DNA from 2 places in the Pedomonas sp. genome. Region 1 is predicted to be linked to the other one. Evidence: riboswitches for the same ligand, from Rfam matches in the RefSeq annotation. Region 1 holds a riboswitch; the other holds the start of a gene.
What was found. A riboswitch is a leader RNA that binds a small molecule or an ion and turns the genes downstream of it on or off. The one in region 1 is predicted to bind cobalamin.

Region 1 (7,991 bases):
CCGGGACTTGCATTTTTGCGTTCCAGAGCCGTTTCGCTGCAAATTCCGGCAAAGCCAAGAGCTTGCCCCACGGGGTGATTGAACATGACAGTGCTGCACATCATTGCCGGATTGCTGGCACTGCTTTCCGGCGCTGTTGCGCTTGTCGCCCTGAAGGGTGGAAAGCTGCACCGCAAGAGCGGCACGGTTTTTGTTTACACCATGCTGTTCATGTCCGGGACCGGGGCGGTACTGGCCACCATGGTGCCTGACAGACTTTCTGTCATTGCCGGACTGCTGACCTTTTATCTGGTCGTAACCGCATTGCTCGCGGTGCAGCCTCTGGGGGCGACCTCTCGCAAGGCGCACGTCGGTGCCCTGCTTGTCGCGCTGGCAACCGGAGTTATCGGCTTTTATTTCGGCTATGAGGCGCAGGTCAGCGGCACCGGGGTGAAAGACGGGCAGCCGACCCCCGTCTATTTCGTCTTTGGCTCAGTCGCGCTGCTGGCAGCGATGCTGGACATCCGCATGTTGCGGGCGGGCGGCCTGCAGGGCGTTCAGCGCCTCACTCGCCATTTGTGGCGCATGTGCTTTGCGCTGCTCATTGCCTGCGCTTCGTTTTTTCTGGGTCAGGCTCAGGTATTTCCCGAGCCCATGCGCATTTTGCCCCTGCTGGCAGCGCCGGTGCTGCTCGTCCTTCTGATCCTGATCTACTGGCTCGTGCGCGTGCGCTGGCCTCTCAAGCGTTCTGCCGCGCTCAACTCATCAGCGATGTGACGATCTGCATCTTGCCGGTCAGCGTGCGGTGAACCGGGCACTTGTTGGCAATCTCCAGCAACCGCGCCCGCTGCGCCTCATCCAACGCGCCGTGCAATACCAGATTGAGATTAATGCGCTCCATGTTGGTGACGCCGGTCTCGCAGTCCACGCAGTCGCGGACGTGCAGCCGCTCATGCCTCAGGCTGACGACGATGCCTTCCAGCGGCCAGCCCTTGCGATCGGCATAAAGCCGCACCGTCATGGACGTGCAGCTGCCCAGCGCCATTAGCAGATAATCGTAGGGGTTCGGTCCGGCATCGCCGCCGCCCACATCAATGGGCTCGTCCGCCACCAGATGATGCTTGCCCGCGCGCAGCAGTTGCGTGAATGGCGCACCCGGCTGGCTGGCGACGATGACCTCACCCGTGGGAAGGTCCGCACTATGCTGGCTGAAACCGCCGGGCTGACCGGTCGCGGTGGTGTTCACATCCGTCATGACGCTGCTCTCCTTCCGCCCGCATGACGAAAGGACGCCTCAGCCCGGCATGGGTTGCATGACGCAGCGGGAAAGCCATGTTTGTTTTCGCAGGAGAGACCCGTCTCTCCTGCGAATGAACCCCTGCAATAAAAAGGTTAGGCGAACGCCTGAATGCCGGTCTGTGCCCGGCCCAGAATGAGGGCGTGCACGTCATGGGTGCCTTCGTAGGTGTTGACGGCTTCCAGGTTGATCATGTGGCGGATGACATGGAATTCATCTGAAATGCCGTTGCCGCCGTGCATGTCACGGGCGGTGCGGGCGATCTCCAGCGCCTTGCCGCAGTTGTTGCGCTTGAGGAGGGAAATCGCCTCGGGCGCGAGCTTGCCTTCATCCATCAGGCGGCCCGCCTGAAGACAGGCGGCCAGCCCCAGCGTGATCTCGGTCTGCATGTCCGCCAGCTTTTTCTGGAACAGTTGGGTGGCGGCCAGAGGGCGGCCGAACTGCTTGCGATCCAGTCCGTACTGGCGGGCGGCGTGCCAGCAGAATTCCGCCGCACCGAGCGAACCCCAAGCAATGCCGTAGCGCGCATTGTTGAGGCAGCCGAACGGCCCGCCCAGACCCTTGATTTCCGGGAACATGCGGTCCTCTGGAATGAACACCTCGTCCAGCACCACCTCGCCGGTCAAGCCCGCACGCAGGGAGAACTTGCCCTCGATCTTGGGCGTCGAGAGACCTTTGTCCCCGCGCTCGACGATGAAGCCTCGGATTTCGTCCTTGCCTTCCTCGTTCGCCAGCTTGGCCCAGATCACGAACACCTGCGCGATGGGCGAGTTGGTGATCCACATCTTGGAGCCATTCAGCACGAAGCCGCCATCCACACGGCGGGCCCGGGTTTTCATGCTGCCCGGGTCAGAGCCCGCATCTGGTTCGGTGAGGCCAAAGGAGCCGACCCATTCGCCAGTGGCGAGCTTGGGAAGATATTTCTCGCGGTGCGCTTCGGTGCCGTAAGCGTAGATCGGCCACATTACCAGCGAAGACTGCACGGAAAGGGTGGAGCGATAGGCGGAGTCCACCCGCTCCACCTCGCGGGCGATGAGGCCATAGGAGACGTAAGACACGCCGGGGCAGCCGTAGCCCTTGATGGTGGAGCCGAGCAGGCCGAGCGCCCCTGCTTCGGTCATCATCTCGGGGAAGAACTTTTCATGCCGGTTGCCTTCCACCACGCGGGGCATGAGCTTTTCCTGACAATAGGCCCGGGCGCTGTCACGAATGAGGCGCTCCTCTTCGGTCAGGCTCTCCTCCAGCAGCAGCGGGTCTTCCCAGCGGAACTTGGGCCAGGTGATTTTCCGGGGGCCGGTTGATGCCGTCGCCTCGGTCTGGATGCTCGCCTCGCTCATGGTGTCTCCTCCCCCTTCGTGTGGGTTGGCCTCTGGTGGACAGGCCGGTTCTCAACGCGGGTAGAACATCCCACCAAACCGTGCCAACGACCACAGACAAAGCGCCGAAGGAAGGGGCTATTCCGCCGTCAAAATGACGAAGAGCGCGAGCCGCCTGCTGAACCTCAGCCCAGCCGCAGCCGCTGCGTGGGCAGTACCACCCGCTCGCCATTGGCCGCCGTCACCACTTCCACGGCAACGCCGTAAGCCACGGACATGACATCCGGCGTCAGCACCGTGACGGGCGGGCCATCCGCCACGACCTTGCCCGTGCGCATGACGATCACCCGATCCGCCAGCCGGCCCACCAGCGCCAGGTCATGCAAGGTGACGATAACGCCCCGCCCTTCCTGTGCCAGTTCGCGCAGCAGGCGCACGATGTCGAGCTGGAAGGCCGGGTCCAGCCCGGCCAGCGGCTCGTCCGCCAGAATCCAGTCCGGCTCCCCTGCCAGCACGCGGGCCAGCAGCACGCGCGCCCGTTCGCCGCCTGACAGCGTCAGGATATTGCGGTCACGCAGGTGCCCGAGTTCGCAGCGGTTGATCGCGTCCTCTACTGCCGCGTCATCAGCCGGGCTGGTGCTGATACCGGTGCGGCCATACGGCAGCCGCCCGAGGCGCACGACGGTCTCCACGTCCAGACCCCACGCCACCTCGCGGCCCTGCGCCAGAAAACCGATGCGCAGTGCCCGCTCGCGCGGGTCCATCAGGGAAAGATCGGCAAAGTCAAGGAACACGGAGCCGCTGCTCGGCTCACGGCCGCCGCACAGGCTTGCAAGCCACGTGGACTTGCCGGCGCCGTTGGGGCCGAGCACCGCCGTCACTTCGCCGGAGCGGAAGGTGACGTTCACCGGGCCGACGAGACGGCGCGAGGGCACATCGACGGTCAGGTCTTCACAGGCGAGCGTACTCATGCCAGCTGGCTCCGCATTTTCATGAGCAGGTAAAGGAAGAACGGCGCGCCCAGCACCGCCATGACGATGCCCAGCTTCACCTCGGTGCCGCCGGGCAGCGCCCGCACCACCGTATCCGCTGCCAGCACGAGGGCACTGCCGCCGAAGATGCTGGGCACGAGAAGCGCGCCGGGCCGCGCGCCAACCCACGGGCGCAGCAGGTGCGGCACCACCAGACCGACGAAACCGATGATGCCGGTCACCGCAACGGTCGCCCCGACGGAAATGCCGACGCCGAACAGAATGCGGCGGTGGGTAGCTGCAAGGTCGATCCCCATGGTGCGGGCGGTCATCTCGCCAAGGCTGAGACCGTCCAGCGCGCGTCCGGTCGTCAGCAGCACGCCGCCGCCCAGCAGCACGAACGGCAGGATGATCCAGACGTCGCTCATGCTGCGGTCCGTCAGCGCGCCCATCATCCAGTTGATGATCTCCGCCGTGGCGAAGGGGCTGGGTGCAAGGCTGATGGCAAAGGAGGTCAGGGCCCCAGCAAGGCTGTTGAGGATAATGCCCGCCAGAATGAAGGTGGTCACGCGGTTGGTCTCCACGGCCAGCAGATAGAGCAGCGCCATGCCCGCAACCGCCGCTGCCATGGCACACACCGGCAGCACCCAGATGGCGACGCCGGAAACCCCGAACCAGATGGCCAGGACCGCGCCGAACGCCGCGCAGGCGGAGACGCCAAGGACGCCGGGGTCTGCCAGCGGATTGCGCAGGTAGCCCTGCATGACCGCGCCCGCCAGCCCGAGCGCCCCGCCCACCAGAATGGCGAGCAGGGTTCGAGGCAGGCGCAGATCAAGAATGATGAAGGTCCGGGTGGCTTCCTCATGTGAGAAAATGCCCCACGGCGACACCCACACCTTGCCCACTCCCAGAGAGAGGACGGCCAGCATGAGGATGAGACCGGCAAGGACGGGCAGAACAGGGAGGGACGCGGCGCGGTTCATGAGGCGTTTTCCAAAGCAGTGCGGGCAAGGCGAAGATAGCGTGCGGCTTCCAGCAACGTTGGCCCCCCGCAGTACAACAGCTGCCGGGGATAGGGAGAGGCAAGCATGCGGCCTTCCAGTCGCTTGAGCACCGGATGGGAGAGCAGGCGATCACCCCCGGCGCTGGCATCGGCACCGTCCGCGCCGGTCAACAGCAGGCGGGGCGGATTTTCGACCAGTTCTTCCAGCCGCACGACGCCCCAGAAGTTGACGCCGTAGCGCGCCGAGACGTTGCGCAGCCCGGCGCGGGCCAGCAGATCGTCCTGCAACGTGCCTGCGCCCGGCGAGAAGCCGCCCGGCTGAAGGATGAGAGCGGGCACCGGCGGTCCGGCATCCGACGCTTGCGGGCGCAGAGCCTCCAGCGCCGCCTCGATCCGGCGCACCAATGCCTCACCCCGTTCAGGATGGCCGACGCGGGCGGCAACATCCCGAACCTGAGCATGACTTTCCTCGACCGTTGCAGGCACGCCGAACAACGCCACCGGAATGTTCATGCGCTCCAGCGCCCGACGGGTGGCGGGAGCGGTATGAATGCTGGCCAGCACCAGATCCGGCTTCAGAAGCAGGATTTCCTCGGCCGTCTCGTAGGTCACGGGGAAGCGCCGCGCCGCCTGCGCAACAGCGGATTGCTCCGGATCGCGCGAGAAGTGGCTGAGCGCCGTGATCTGGGCGTCATCGGCCACTTCCAAAAGAATGGCGTCAAGACAGGGATTGAGGGAGACGATCCGCCGAGGTCTGTTTTCCTTGAGCAGAGCGGCGCTATCCGCATCCGTCCTGCCCGGGGCAATGGCGGCGATGGCGTTCCTTGCCTCCGACAGCCCCGAGATGGCGAACGGCAAGGAGGCGGTCAGAAGCGTTGCCAGCAACCACGCTGCGCCGCGCCCCATCCTTCGCCTTCGTTCCTGTTTGCGGCTGCACCGCACCTGTGCTTCCGACACGACCCTGACCCACGTGAGGCCGGCATGCGACCCACGGGGCACGGCACCGGCACCTTCCACCAAGGCCGGAGCGAAGCGGCGTCAGGACATGACGAGGTTCCGCGCGCTGACCGGCCAGCTCGGCGTCGTCTCACGGGAAAACCGCTCGCCCGGCACACCCCGACCGCGCGAAGGACGACTGCGGCAGGCAGGTCTCCTGGCTTGCGGGTCATCGTTCGGTGCGCGCCGCCTTCCCGGCCCCCGGCATAAAAGCTGGGCCCAGTGGCTCGATAGCGCGCGAACTCGCCGCATACAGTTGCGGGGGCAGCCCCGGATTGCCGGCCGGCCCCAGGAGGACCAGCGCGTCACCGGGTTCCCTTTTCACCCCCGGTTGAGGGGGAACCTGCCGCAGCGATTTGGGTAAACCTGCCGGCATGGGCCGTCAAGGCAACGATTCTGCACACCCAGGGCGATCCGATCATACCCGGGGCGATCAGGGTCGGCCCGAAAAGACTGTGGCGGCAGGAGATCCCGCCGCCACGACCTGTTCAGCATGTGTGCAGGCAACGACTAGCGCTGCTGGTGCTCGCCCTTGCCATGCTCGGGGCGATCCATCGGCTCGTTGTCCTGCTGGGGCTTTGCGTCCACATCCCGCTCTGGATGGGCCACGTGATCGGTTTCCGGGTGCTGGTCCGACGGCCGGAAATCACATTCCTTCGGCTGAACGCGCGGGCCGTCAACCACCATGGATACGGGGTCGCTGGCCGGGAAGGATTCCTCGATCGCTTCGTCCAGAGCTTCGTCGGCGCGCTTGACCGTTTCTTTCTTGCAATCGTCAGGCACGCCCTTGTCCTTGTTCGGATCGACGGACGAAGGGGACTGGTTTGTCATTGCACGTCTCCATTCTTGCGGGGCGAAGCAGGACATTGATGCAGTGGCAGCGGTTCGCCCCTTATGAAAGAAAACCGCAAATACCTTGATCTGTTCCTCTGCTCGTCGCCCTTACTGCCCAGTTTGGGTAACTCTGCCCTGAAGGACGAGGCGTCCGGAGGCGACATCGATCGGCCGCACGCAGACAAGCGGCGAAGGTCCGCTGTTGCTGACCACCATGCTGGCCGTCATGCCATCGAACCGCAGCGTGTTCTTGTCGCCAAGCATTGCGGCAGGCACCTCCACGTCCAGCGTATTGCCGGTCATTGCGGTGGACAGGCTGGCGGGCTTGGTCATCAGCGGCAGGGCACCGGGCGCGGCGGCCATGCCGTCCATGATCCGGAGCCCGTAGGGCCCGCAGCCCATGGAGGGCACCAGCACCATCCAGTGCGGATGCCAGTCCATCGAGAAGCGGGTGCCGCCGACGTCTTCCACCAGATCCGGATGGCTCACCAGCGCCAGCGCCAGCAGGCCCTGCCCGCGCGGGAAGCCCGCTGCGGCGGTATCGGCGCTTGTCGGCCAGATATACGCATACATCTGGCTGCCCTCGAATTTTCCGATACGGGGCGGCACGCTGGCCCCCGCATTGCCGCGCAGCGTCATGCGGAAGTGCAGGAGATCCCCATCCGCGCGAACCTCTGCGGTACTGATATCAAATGTCGGGTCGATGGCCTCGTTCACAGGCGACATGATTGCATTGGCCAGCGCAACCCCACCAAGGCCGAAGGCCGTCAATCCAATTGCGGCTGTGACAAAGCGCGTTTTACGCATGCGGAACCCCTCTTCATTTTCATTTAATAAACGAAACCGAAGCCGGTTAGCTCCGCGCCGCTGGTGGAAACCCCGGTGGAAACCAGCGCCCGAACCGAGAATGCGGGACGGCCAGCGACCGCCCCGCATTCCGGGTGTTGCTGTGCGCAGTACGGCCAGCAACAGACGTTAGCGCTGCTGCTCCGAGCTATTCGGATTGCTGCTGACGCTGCGGCTGCTGGCGCTGCTGTTGCTGCTTCTGCTGGCCCTGTTGGCCCTGCTGCTTCTGCTGGCCCTGCTGGCCTTGTTGACCTTGCTGGCCCTGCTGGCCTTGCTGACGTTGGTTAGCCATCGTGCATCTCCTTGGTTCTAACCCCCGTGCTATCGACAACGAGGAGTGACGGAGGGTGGTTCCGGCTGTCGGCTTTCCGCCACCCCCCAATACACAAAAGGGGCAGCCACAGGCCGCCCCTTCCGCACGATGTATTGAAAGTGAAACGGGTCAGTAGGTCGCGCGCAAGCCGATGAAGGCCCCCCGACCCAAGACGCCATAGCCGTTGATCACTTCGTAATCCGCATCGAACAGATTCTCGACCCGCCCGTAGAGCTCCAGCCCCTTGGTCACGGCGTAGCTGGCGCGCACGTCCACCAGCGTATAACCGTCCAGCGGGTTCAGCTGCCCGGCCGAGTCATAGCTGTCGCCGGTCATGGTCAGGCTGGCCGACAGGCTGAAGCGATCATTCGCCTGCCAGTTGACCGAGGTCTGGAAGCTGTCGCGGGCGCGGCGGGCAAGGTCGGTGTCGGTCACC
Region 2 (7,991 bases), on a different contig from region 1:
AGATGTTCGCTGGCCAAGGCCATTGCCAGCCCTGGCCGCTCGCGCGTTGCATAACCCGCCCCGGCCAGATCCGCGAGCATCGCCTCGGCGGAGGCAAGGGCATCCAGTCCGACGGCATGGGCCAACTGGTGCGGCTTTCCAGGGTAGGTGGAGAGCACAAGCGCCACGCGCCGCTCTCCAGCCGGCTTGCGCGCAAGCGCGATCCAGCCCGTCACACGCGCCGCAATCGCCTCGATCCGGTCCGGATCGGGCCTGTGAGCATTGCGGGCAAATTCAAGAGACGGATCGCGCGCGCCCGGCTCCTTGAAACTGGCAACCCCGGTGAAGATCCGCCCGTCAACCTCGGGCAGCACGACATGCATGGCAAGGTCTGCCGGAGACAGGCCGCGCGACGCCGTCGCCCAGACCGCACGCGAGGAGGTGGCAAGCGCCAGCTGGAACACCGGCACGCCTGCACCGTCGAGCGGGGTGTCTCCGCCCTCACCACGCGCGGAAAAAGCCGTGGCGTTCAGGATTGCCGCTGGCAAAAGGCGCCGCACCCACCGGTCCACCTGCTGGCGCGCGGCGTCCGCCTTCAGCGAAGGCACGAAGATCGAGAGCGTCTCGAAACCTTTCCGCTCGAAGGCGGCATGGAGCGCGGCAAAGGGCTCGATATCGTGGGCGGCAAGATAAGAGCGATAAAAGACGATGAGGACGAGCGGCCGGGCCGGATCACGCACGACAGAGTCCGGGCAGAGGACACCGCGCTCGGGATGCCACCCTCCCGCCATCGGCAGCAGATGGCAGTCGGGTATGGGCGCACCCTTCAGCCCTGCGGCCCGTGCGAGCAGGCCCAAGGCTGCCTGCGCCGCGCCTGCCCCGCCCGCATCGCACAGCCGGGCAAGCGCGCGCAGCATGGGCCTGGGCACCGTCGATATTTGATCCAGGCGGCTGTCCGGGCGGCCGTCGCCCGGCAGTACGGCGAGCACCAGACCGCGCGCTCTTGCCAAAGCCTCCACCTGCTGCAGGCCATAGCTCCAGTACGGCATGCCGCCAATGAGCCGGATCAGGATCGCCCTGGCGCCGGACAGTGTCCGCTCGACATAGGTATCCACCGACAAGGGATGCATCAGCGCGGTCAGATTGGCGAGCCGGAGGGAGGGAAAATTCCCGTCCGCCTCGCGGGCCTGATGCCATCCGGTTGCAAAGGCCCCGAGGTCGCTGTCGGAAAAAGACAGCACGACCAGATCCGCCGGCTCCTGCAGCAGATCCTGCGGGACGGCGGTCTCCTCCAGCCCGTGGGTTTCCCGGAAGATGACGTGCATTGCGCGTCAGCCCTGCAGCACCGTGCGGATGGCCTCGGGCACGATCCGATCATGCTCGGCAATGACAACGAGCATGGTGCGGCGCGGCTCGTCCGGACGCCAGGGACGGTCATACTGGTAGCGCACCCGCGCGCCTACCGCCTGCACCAGGAGGCGCATGGGCTTGCCGGCAACGGCGGCATAGCCCTTTACTCGCAAAATGCGCTGCTCATGCGCCAGGGTCTCGATCCGTGCCGCCAGTTCGGCCGGATCCTTGATCTCGCCGAATTGGATGATGGCGCTGTTGAAATCCTCGTGCTCATGGTCGTCCTCGCCATCATGATGCGATGGCCGCGCGGCAAGATCGTCTTCAGCTGCGGCCCCCAACCCCAAGATCACGCGCGGGTCGACACGTCCGTCTACGAGCTCGATGACGGGCACCGGGCGCGGCGCCTCGGCTGCAATGACGGCGCGGGCGGCGGCCACGCCGTCGGGCCCGGCCAGATCCCCCTTGGTCAGCAGGACCATGTCAGCGCAGGCGAGCTGATCTTCAAAAACTTCCGAAAGCGGCGTTTCGTGATCGATGCTTGGGTCAGAGGCGCGCTGCGCGTTGAGCGCCGCCACATCCGGTGCGAACCGTCCGGCGGCAATGGCATCGGCATCCGCCAGCGCCAGCACGCCATCGACCGTGATCCGGCTGCGGATCGCAGGCCAGTCGAATGCCTTGAGCAAAGGCTTGGGCAGAGCCAGGCCCGACGTTTCGATGAGAATGTGGTCGGGGCGCGGATCAAGCGCGAGCAGCGTTTCAACCGTCGGGATGAAATCGTCCGCAACGGTGCAGCAGATGCAGCCGTTGGCAAGCTCAATGATGTTCTCTGCCGGGCAATCAGGAATGGCACAGGTCTGGAGAATATCGCCATCCACACCCAGCGTTCCGAACTCATTGACCACCACGGCCAGCCTGCGGCCGCCCGCATTGCGGATCAGGTGGCTGATCAGCGTGGTCTTCCCTGCACCCAGAAAGCCGGTCACGATCGTGACAGGGACCTTGGCAAGATCCGGCATGGTAACTCCCCACGCGCCGAGGCGATGAATGCGGGGGCTTGCCGGACAAGTCCGGTCGGCGCGCGAAGACGGGCGGGCGCGTTGAGGCACCCGTTACCGCGCATCCGTGCAGCCCCAGCTGCACAGCTTCGTCGCCCAGACGGAAAGTTACCGTGCCATGGCCATTCCCTGGACCGCGGCAAGAGCGACCAAACGCCGGCAGGTCTCCTGGCTCGCGGGTCACAGCTTGATGCACGCCTTCCCAGGTCTGCGCTTACGCGCTCTCCAGTGGCTGCCCCCGGTTACGAGGGCCTGTGCATCGCGCTCACCGCTTACAGTTGCAGGGACAGCTGCGGACTTGGGAGCAAGCTCCCGCACCGCATTCCCCTTTAAGCCCCTCTCGGGGCACCGGCGCGATCTGGTGTCAGCAGAGCTGATCTGCCAACGAAGCGTTTGTACGGCAGCCTTTTTAAAAAGCCAATGGCTTCGTGAGCCAGATCGCAACCCTTCCATTGCCCGGGGGCAACGGCCCTGCCGCGCCCTTCTTCCCGCGGCAGGCCCGTCGCCGCGGGAAGAAGGGCGCCGCGCGATTGAAGTCACAGCCAGGACGCGGCAAAAGGCTCCGAGGTGATGCGGGCATGATAATGACGGGGAGGCGTTGCTGGCCATGGCCATGGTGGGACCGCTCAAGCTGAAAGCGCAGCTCTTCTGTGGCGACGAGATCGCCATGGGCCCCGGCAAGGCCGATCTGCTCGATGCCATCGACACGCACGGCTCGATCTCGGCTGCCGGGCGCGCGCTCGGCATGAGCTATCGGCGTACCTGGCTGCTCGTCGACACGATGAACCGGTGCTGGCGCGAACCACTCGTGGACACGGCCGCAGGCGGCCCGCATGGCGGCGGCGCCCGGCTGTCGCCGCTCGGTCGGCAGGTGCTGCAGCGCTTCCGCACAATCGAGCGGAAAATGGCCGAGGCCGTCGAAGGCGATCCGCTTCTCATGCTGCTCGAGCCGATGCGCGCTGCTCCCAAGACCTCCCGGCAGGACTGACGGCCAAAAGGCCGATGAGCGAGAGGACCGATGACCAGCCTTCCCGACAGAACGCCTGCTGACAACATGCCATCAACGCTATATACCGCGGTGCATAGCGTCGAACGGAGATGCCCACATGCGATTGCTTTGCCGCCTGCTGCTGGTTCTGGCGCTTGTCGGGGCCGGCCTCGGCCCTGCGGCGGCGCGGCAGAAGGCTCCGCTTGTGCTTGCCGCCGCCAGCCTCCAGGAGTCGCTGACAGCTGCAGCGCAGGCCTGGGCGGCGATGGGCCATCTCGAGCCGACGCTTTCGTTTGCCGCCTCCTCGGCGCTTGCCCGGCAGATCATCGCCGGCGCGCCCGCTGATCTCTTCATTTCGGCTGATGAACCCTGGATGGATCATGTCGCGGGCAAGGGTCTGATCCGCCCCGGGACGCGCGCATCCTTTCTTGCCAACAGCCTTGTTCTGGTCGCGCCTGCGACAAGCAAGGCCAGGCTCACCATCGGGCCGGGCTTTCCGCTCGGCCGGGCTCTGGGGACCGGCCGGCTGGCGATGGCCGATCCCGACGCGGTTCCGGCCGGCAAGTACGGCAAGGCCGCGCTCTCAAGTCTTGGCGTCTGGCATGGCATCGAGGCCCGGATTGCCCGGGCGGAAAACGTTCGGGCCGCGCTTGCGCTGGTCGAGCGCGGCGAGGCCCCGTTCGGGATCGTCTATATGACCGATGCCAGGGCGGCCAAGGCCGTCCGGATTGTCGGCACGTTCCCCGAGGACACCCACCCCCCGATTACCTATCCGGTTGCAGCGCTCAAGACGTCAACCAGCGCCGATGCTGAGGCCTTCCGGCGCTTCCTCGTCTCGCCCGAGGGCAAGGCGATCTTTCAGCGCTACGGCTTCACTCCGCGGTAATTCCAATGCTGCTGACGCCTGACGAATGGAACATCATCCGGCTCTCGCTCAAGGTGAGCGCCGTGGCCGTGGCCGGCACGCTGCCGATCGCCTTCGCTCTTGCCTGGCTGCTGGCCCGTGGCCGGTTTCCGGGCAAGGTTGTGCTCGATGCTGTGATCCACTTGCCCCTTGTGCTGCCGCCCGTCGTGACAGGCTGGCTGCTGCTGCTTGCCTTTGGAACCAACGGCCCGGCCGGTCGCCTCCTGGAGGACTGGTTCGGCATCACCTTCATGTTCCGCTGGACCGGGGCAGCGCTGGCAGCGGCTGTGATGGCGCTGCCGCTGATCGTGCGGGCGATCCGCTTGTCCCTTGAAGCGGTGGATCGTCGCCTCGAGGGTGCGGCAAGGACGCTTGGAGCAAGCCCGGCCTACACGTTCCTGACGATCACCGTGCCCCTGTCGCTGCCGGGCGTGCTTGCCGGCGCCGTCCTTGGATTTGCGCGCTCGATTGGAGAGTTCGGGGCAACGATCACCTTCGTCTCCAATATTCCAGGGGAGACCCGGACCTTGCCCATCGCCATCTATTCAGCCCTTCAGGTGCCAGGTTCAGATGCGATCATCGCGCGCCTGGCGCTCATCTCGGTGCTGCTGTCATTGGCGGCACTGGTCGCCTCAGAGGCGCTCTCACGGCGTGCCGGTGCGGGACGGCAGAACCATGTCCTTTGAGATCGATGTTCGCTGCCGGCTGGGCAGTGCCAGGATCGCGTTGTCCCTGCGGGCCGGCGCGGGGATCACCGCCCTGTTCGGACCATCAGGCGCGGGCAAGACCAGCATCCTGAACATGGTTGCCGGGCTGCTCAGGCCCGATGAGGGGCGGATCGTTGTTGCGGGCGAGCTCCTCTTCGACAGCCGCGCCGGGGTCGATCTGCCGCCCGAGCGCCGGCGCTCGGGCTACATCTTCCAGGATGGCCGCCTGTTCCCGCACAAGCGGGTGCGCGCCAACCTGCTCTATGGCCAGCGCCTTGCGCCGCCTGAGGCCAGGTGGATCGACTTGGATGAGGTCGTCGCCTTCCTGGGGATCAAGCACCTTCTTGACCGCTGGCCGCGCACGCTGTCCGGCGGCGAGGCGCAGCGGGTGGCAATCGGCCGGGCGCTTCTGTCGGGGCCGCGTTTTCTCCTCATGGATGAGCCCCTTTCCTCGCTCGATGCCTCGCGTCGGGAAGAGATCCTGCGGGTCATCGAGCGCATACGGGACGATCTGGGGCTGCCGATCCTCTATGTCAGTCATGATCGGACCGAGGTCGAGCGCCTGGCAACCCAGGTGGTCCACCTGACGCCGGGACAAGCGTAGCCCTGCCCGTGCCTGGGCCGCAGACACGGGCCCCAGCCTGCATCCATGCAGCACGGATCCTCGCCGGCAACCAGGCTCGCAGGGCTGAGAACAAAAGCGTCCCGCAGCCCCTCTTTGACCCTCTCTAAGCTGTAACCATTGCAAAATGGCCTACCATCTGCCATATCATTCGTTAGCGAACGAATGGATACACTGTGACTGCAGACGAGACGCGCTTCACCTCCTCTCTGGCTCCCCTCTCGCGCTTGTGGAAGCGCGCGATCGGCATTGTCGTGACGCCCTTTGGCCTGACCGAGCCGATGACAGCGCCGCTCATCCGCATCCATCGCACCGGCGGGATGACACAGGCCGCCTTGGCTGAGTGCCTTGGCATCGGCGGGCCCTCGCTGGTGCCGGTCCTCAACCGCCTTGAGGCGCTTGGCCTGATCGAGCGCCGTCTGGATACGGATGACAAGCGGGTGAACCGGATCCACCTGACAGCCGCCGGGGTCGACCTTGCCATGCGGATCGAAACGGCGATCGAGGCGCTTCGTAAGATGGCGCTGGCCGACGTCAGCGACGAACAGGTTTCCGCCTGCCTTGAGGTTTTTGCTCACATGGAACGTGCGCTGGACCAGTTCATCGCCTCTCCTTCGCCGGTGACCGGGTCGGGACCGGCCCGGGGATGAGCCCGCGGGCCCTGCGGGGAGTTTTTTCCCTCAACACGTTTCTGGCCGGCATGCTGGCGCTTTACGTCGCGCTGGCACTTGGACTGGAAAACCCGTTCTGGGCGCTGATGTCGGTTTACATCGTCAGCAATCCACTGGCGGGTACCGTGCGCTCCAAGGCGGCCTACCGCCTTGCCGGAACGGTCGTGGGCGCTGCCGTGGCGGTCGTTCTGGTGCCCGCCTTTTCCAATTCGCCCCCGCTCCTCAGTCTGGCTCTGGCGCTGTGGGTGGGCTTTTGCGGCGGCAGCGCGGTGCTCGATCGCACACCGCGCAGCTATGCCTTCGTCCTGTGCGGCTATACGGCAGCGCTGGTGGGCTTCCCCAGCGTCGACAATCCCGGACAGGTGTTCTGGACTGCCGTTGCCCGCGTCGAGGAAACCGGCATCGGCATTCTTTGCGCGACCATCCTGCACAGTCTGGTCCTGCCCAAGGGTATCGGACCCTCGCTGTCCAGCCTGATCCGACGTTTCGAGGCCGACGCGCAGGACTTGGTCACCCAGATGCTGAACAGCCGGGGCGAGCCGCCGGCCTCCCTTGCCTACAAGCTCGCCGGCGACGTGACCGCCCTTTACCTGATGGCGACCCACCTGCCCTTTGATGTCTCGGACTACCAGACCAAGAGCCGGGAGACCCGGGCCCTGGCAGAGCGCATGTCCGCACTGCTGCCGCTGGTGCGCACGGTGGGCGACCGCCTGCAGGCCCTGCGGCGGTCCGGCGCAACCTTGCCGACAGACTCCGAGGCGCTGATCCGGGACGTCTCCGACTGGGTCGCATCGGGGCCGGTCGCACCCGATCAGAGGGCGGACGCCCTCCTTGCCCGGGCCCGCGCGCTGGAGCCCAGCCTCGGACAATCGCCCCGGTGGGATGAGCTTCTTGCCGCAAACTTCCATGCAAGGCTCGGCGAGCTGATCTCCACCTATCGGGAGTGCCGTGCGCTCGGAGGCCATCTGGCCGATGGCACGCCGATCCCTTTGGCCGCGCAGCCCCGGCCTGCCAGCACCGCCTTTGGCGCATTGCACCTGGATTACGGCATGGCATTCTGGTCGGGCCTGACCTCGGTGGTTGCCATCGCGCTCGTCTGCGCTTTTTGGATCATGACGGGCTGGTCCAACGGCAGCAGCGCGGCCATGCTCACCGCGGTCTTCACGACCCTGTTCGCAGCGATGGACGATCCTGCCCAGCAGATCCAGCGCGATGCGATCATGTCCATAGCGGCGGCAATGCTGGCGGGGATCTACCTGTTTGTCATCCTGCCGCCCCTTGACAGTTTTGCCATGCTGGCGCTGGCGTTGTTTCCCTTTCTGTTCACGACAGGGCTTGTCATCGCCCTGCCCCAGTTTGCCCGCTGGGGCTATCCGGTCCTGATGGCAACGCTTGGCGCCATGGCGCTGCAGGGAACCTTTCGGCCGGATTTCGCCCATTTCGCCAACAACGTCATCGCGTTGGTCGCAGCGCCCATCGCCGCCCTGGTGGTCACGCGGCTGGTGCGATCGGTCGGCACGGAATTTGCCGCGCGGCGGATCATCCGTCTCGCATGGGCCGATATCGCCCGGATGACGGCAACGCGGCGCATGCCCACACGCGAGGCGTGGACCACCCGCATGGTCGACCGTGTCGGTCTGATCGGCCCGAGGCTTGGCCCGGAGAGCGCCCGCGCCGACATGATGGGCGGCACCCTGCAGGAATTGCGGATC

Region 2: another riboswitch for cobalamin. It lies ahead of cobW (cobalamin biosynthesis protein CobW); the one in region 1 lies ahead of VIG90_RS19340 (ABC transporter substrate-binding protein).

Annotation. Positions count from the first base shown of each region.
Region 1 is NZ_DATBUP010000268.1:19,362-27,352, forward strand. Features, by position in the region: gene VIG90_RS19315 (hypothetical protein) at 85-756, shown strand; gene VIG90_RS19320 (OsmC family protein) at 737-1,234, opposite strand; gene VIG90_RS19325 (acyl-CoA dehydrogenase) at 1,372-2,613, opposite strand; gene VIG90_RS19330 (ABC transporter ATP-binding protein) at 2,778-3,563, opposite strand; gene VIG90_RS19335 (iron ABC transporter permease) at 3,560-4,546, opposite strand; gene VIG90_RS19340 (ABC transporter substrate-binding protein) at 4,543-5,472, opposite strand; cobalamin riboswitch at 5,693-5,924, opposite strand; gene VIG90_RS19345 (hypothetical protein) at 6,073-6,393, opposite strand; gene VIG90_RS19350 (hypothetical protein) at 6,505-7,203, opposite strand; gene VIG90_RS19355 (hypothetical protein) at 7,400-7,555, shown strand; gene VIG90_RS19360 (TonB-dependent receptor plug domain-containing protein) at 7,685-7,991, opposite strand, start outside.
Region 2 is NZ_DATBUP010000137.1:23,182-31,172, forward strand. Features, by position in the region: gene cobN (cobaltochelatase subunit CobN) at 1-1,304, opposite strand, end outside; gene cobW (cobalamin biosynthesis protein CobW) at 1,311-2,348, opposite strand; cobalamin riboswitch at 2,529-2,755, opposite strand; gene VIG90_RS10560 (winged helix-turn-helix domain-containing protein) at 3,001-3,375, shown strand; gene modA (molybdate ABC transporter substrate-binding protein) at 3,494-4,261, shown strand; gene modB (molybdate ABC transporter permease subunit) at 4,267-4,965, shown strand; gene VIG90_RS10575 (molybdenum ABC transporter ATP-binding protein) at 4,955-5,590, shown strand; gene VIG90_RS10580 (MarR family transcriptional regulator) at 5,785-6,258, shown strand; gene VIG90_RS10585 (FUSC family protein) at 6,255-7,991, shown strand, end outside.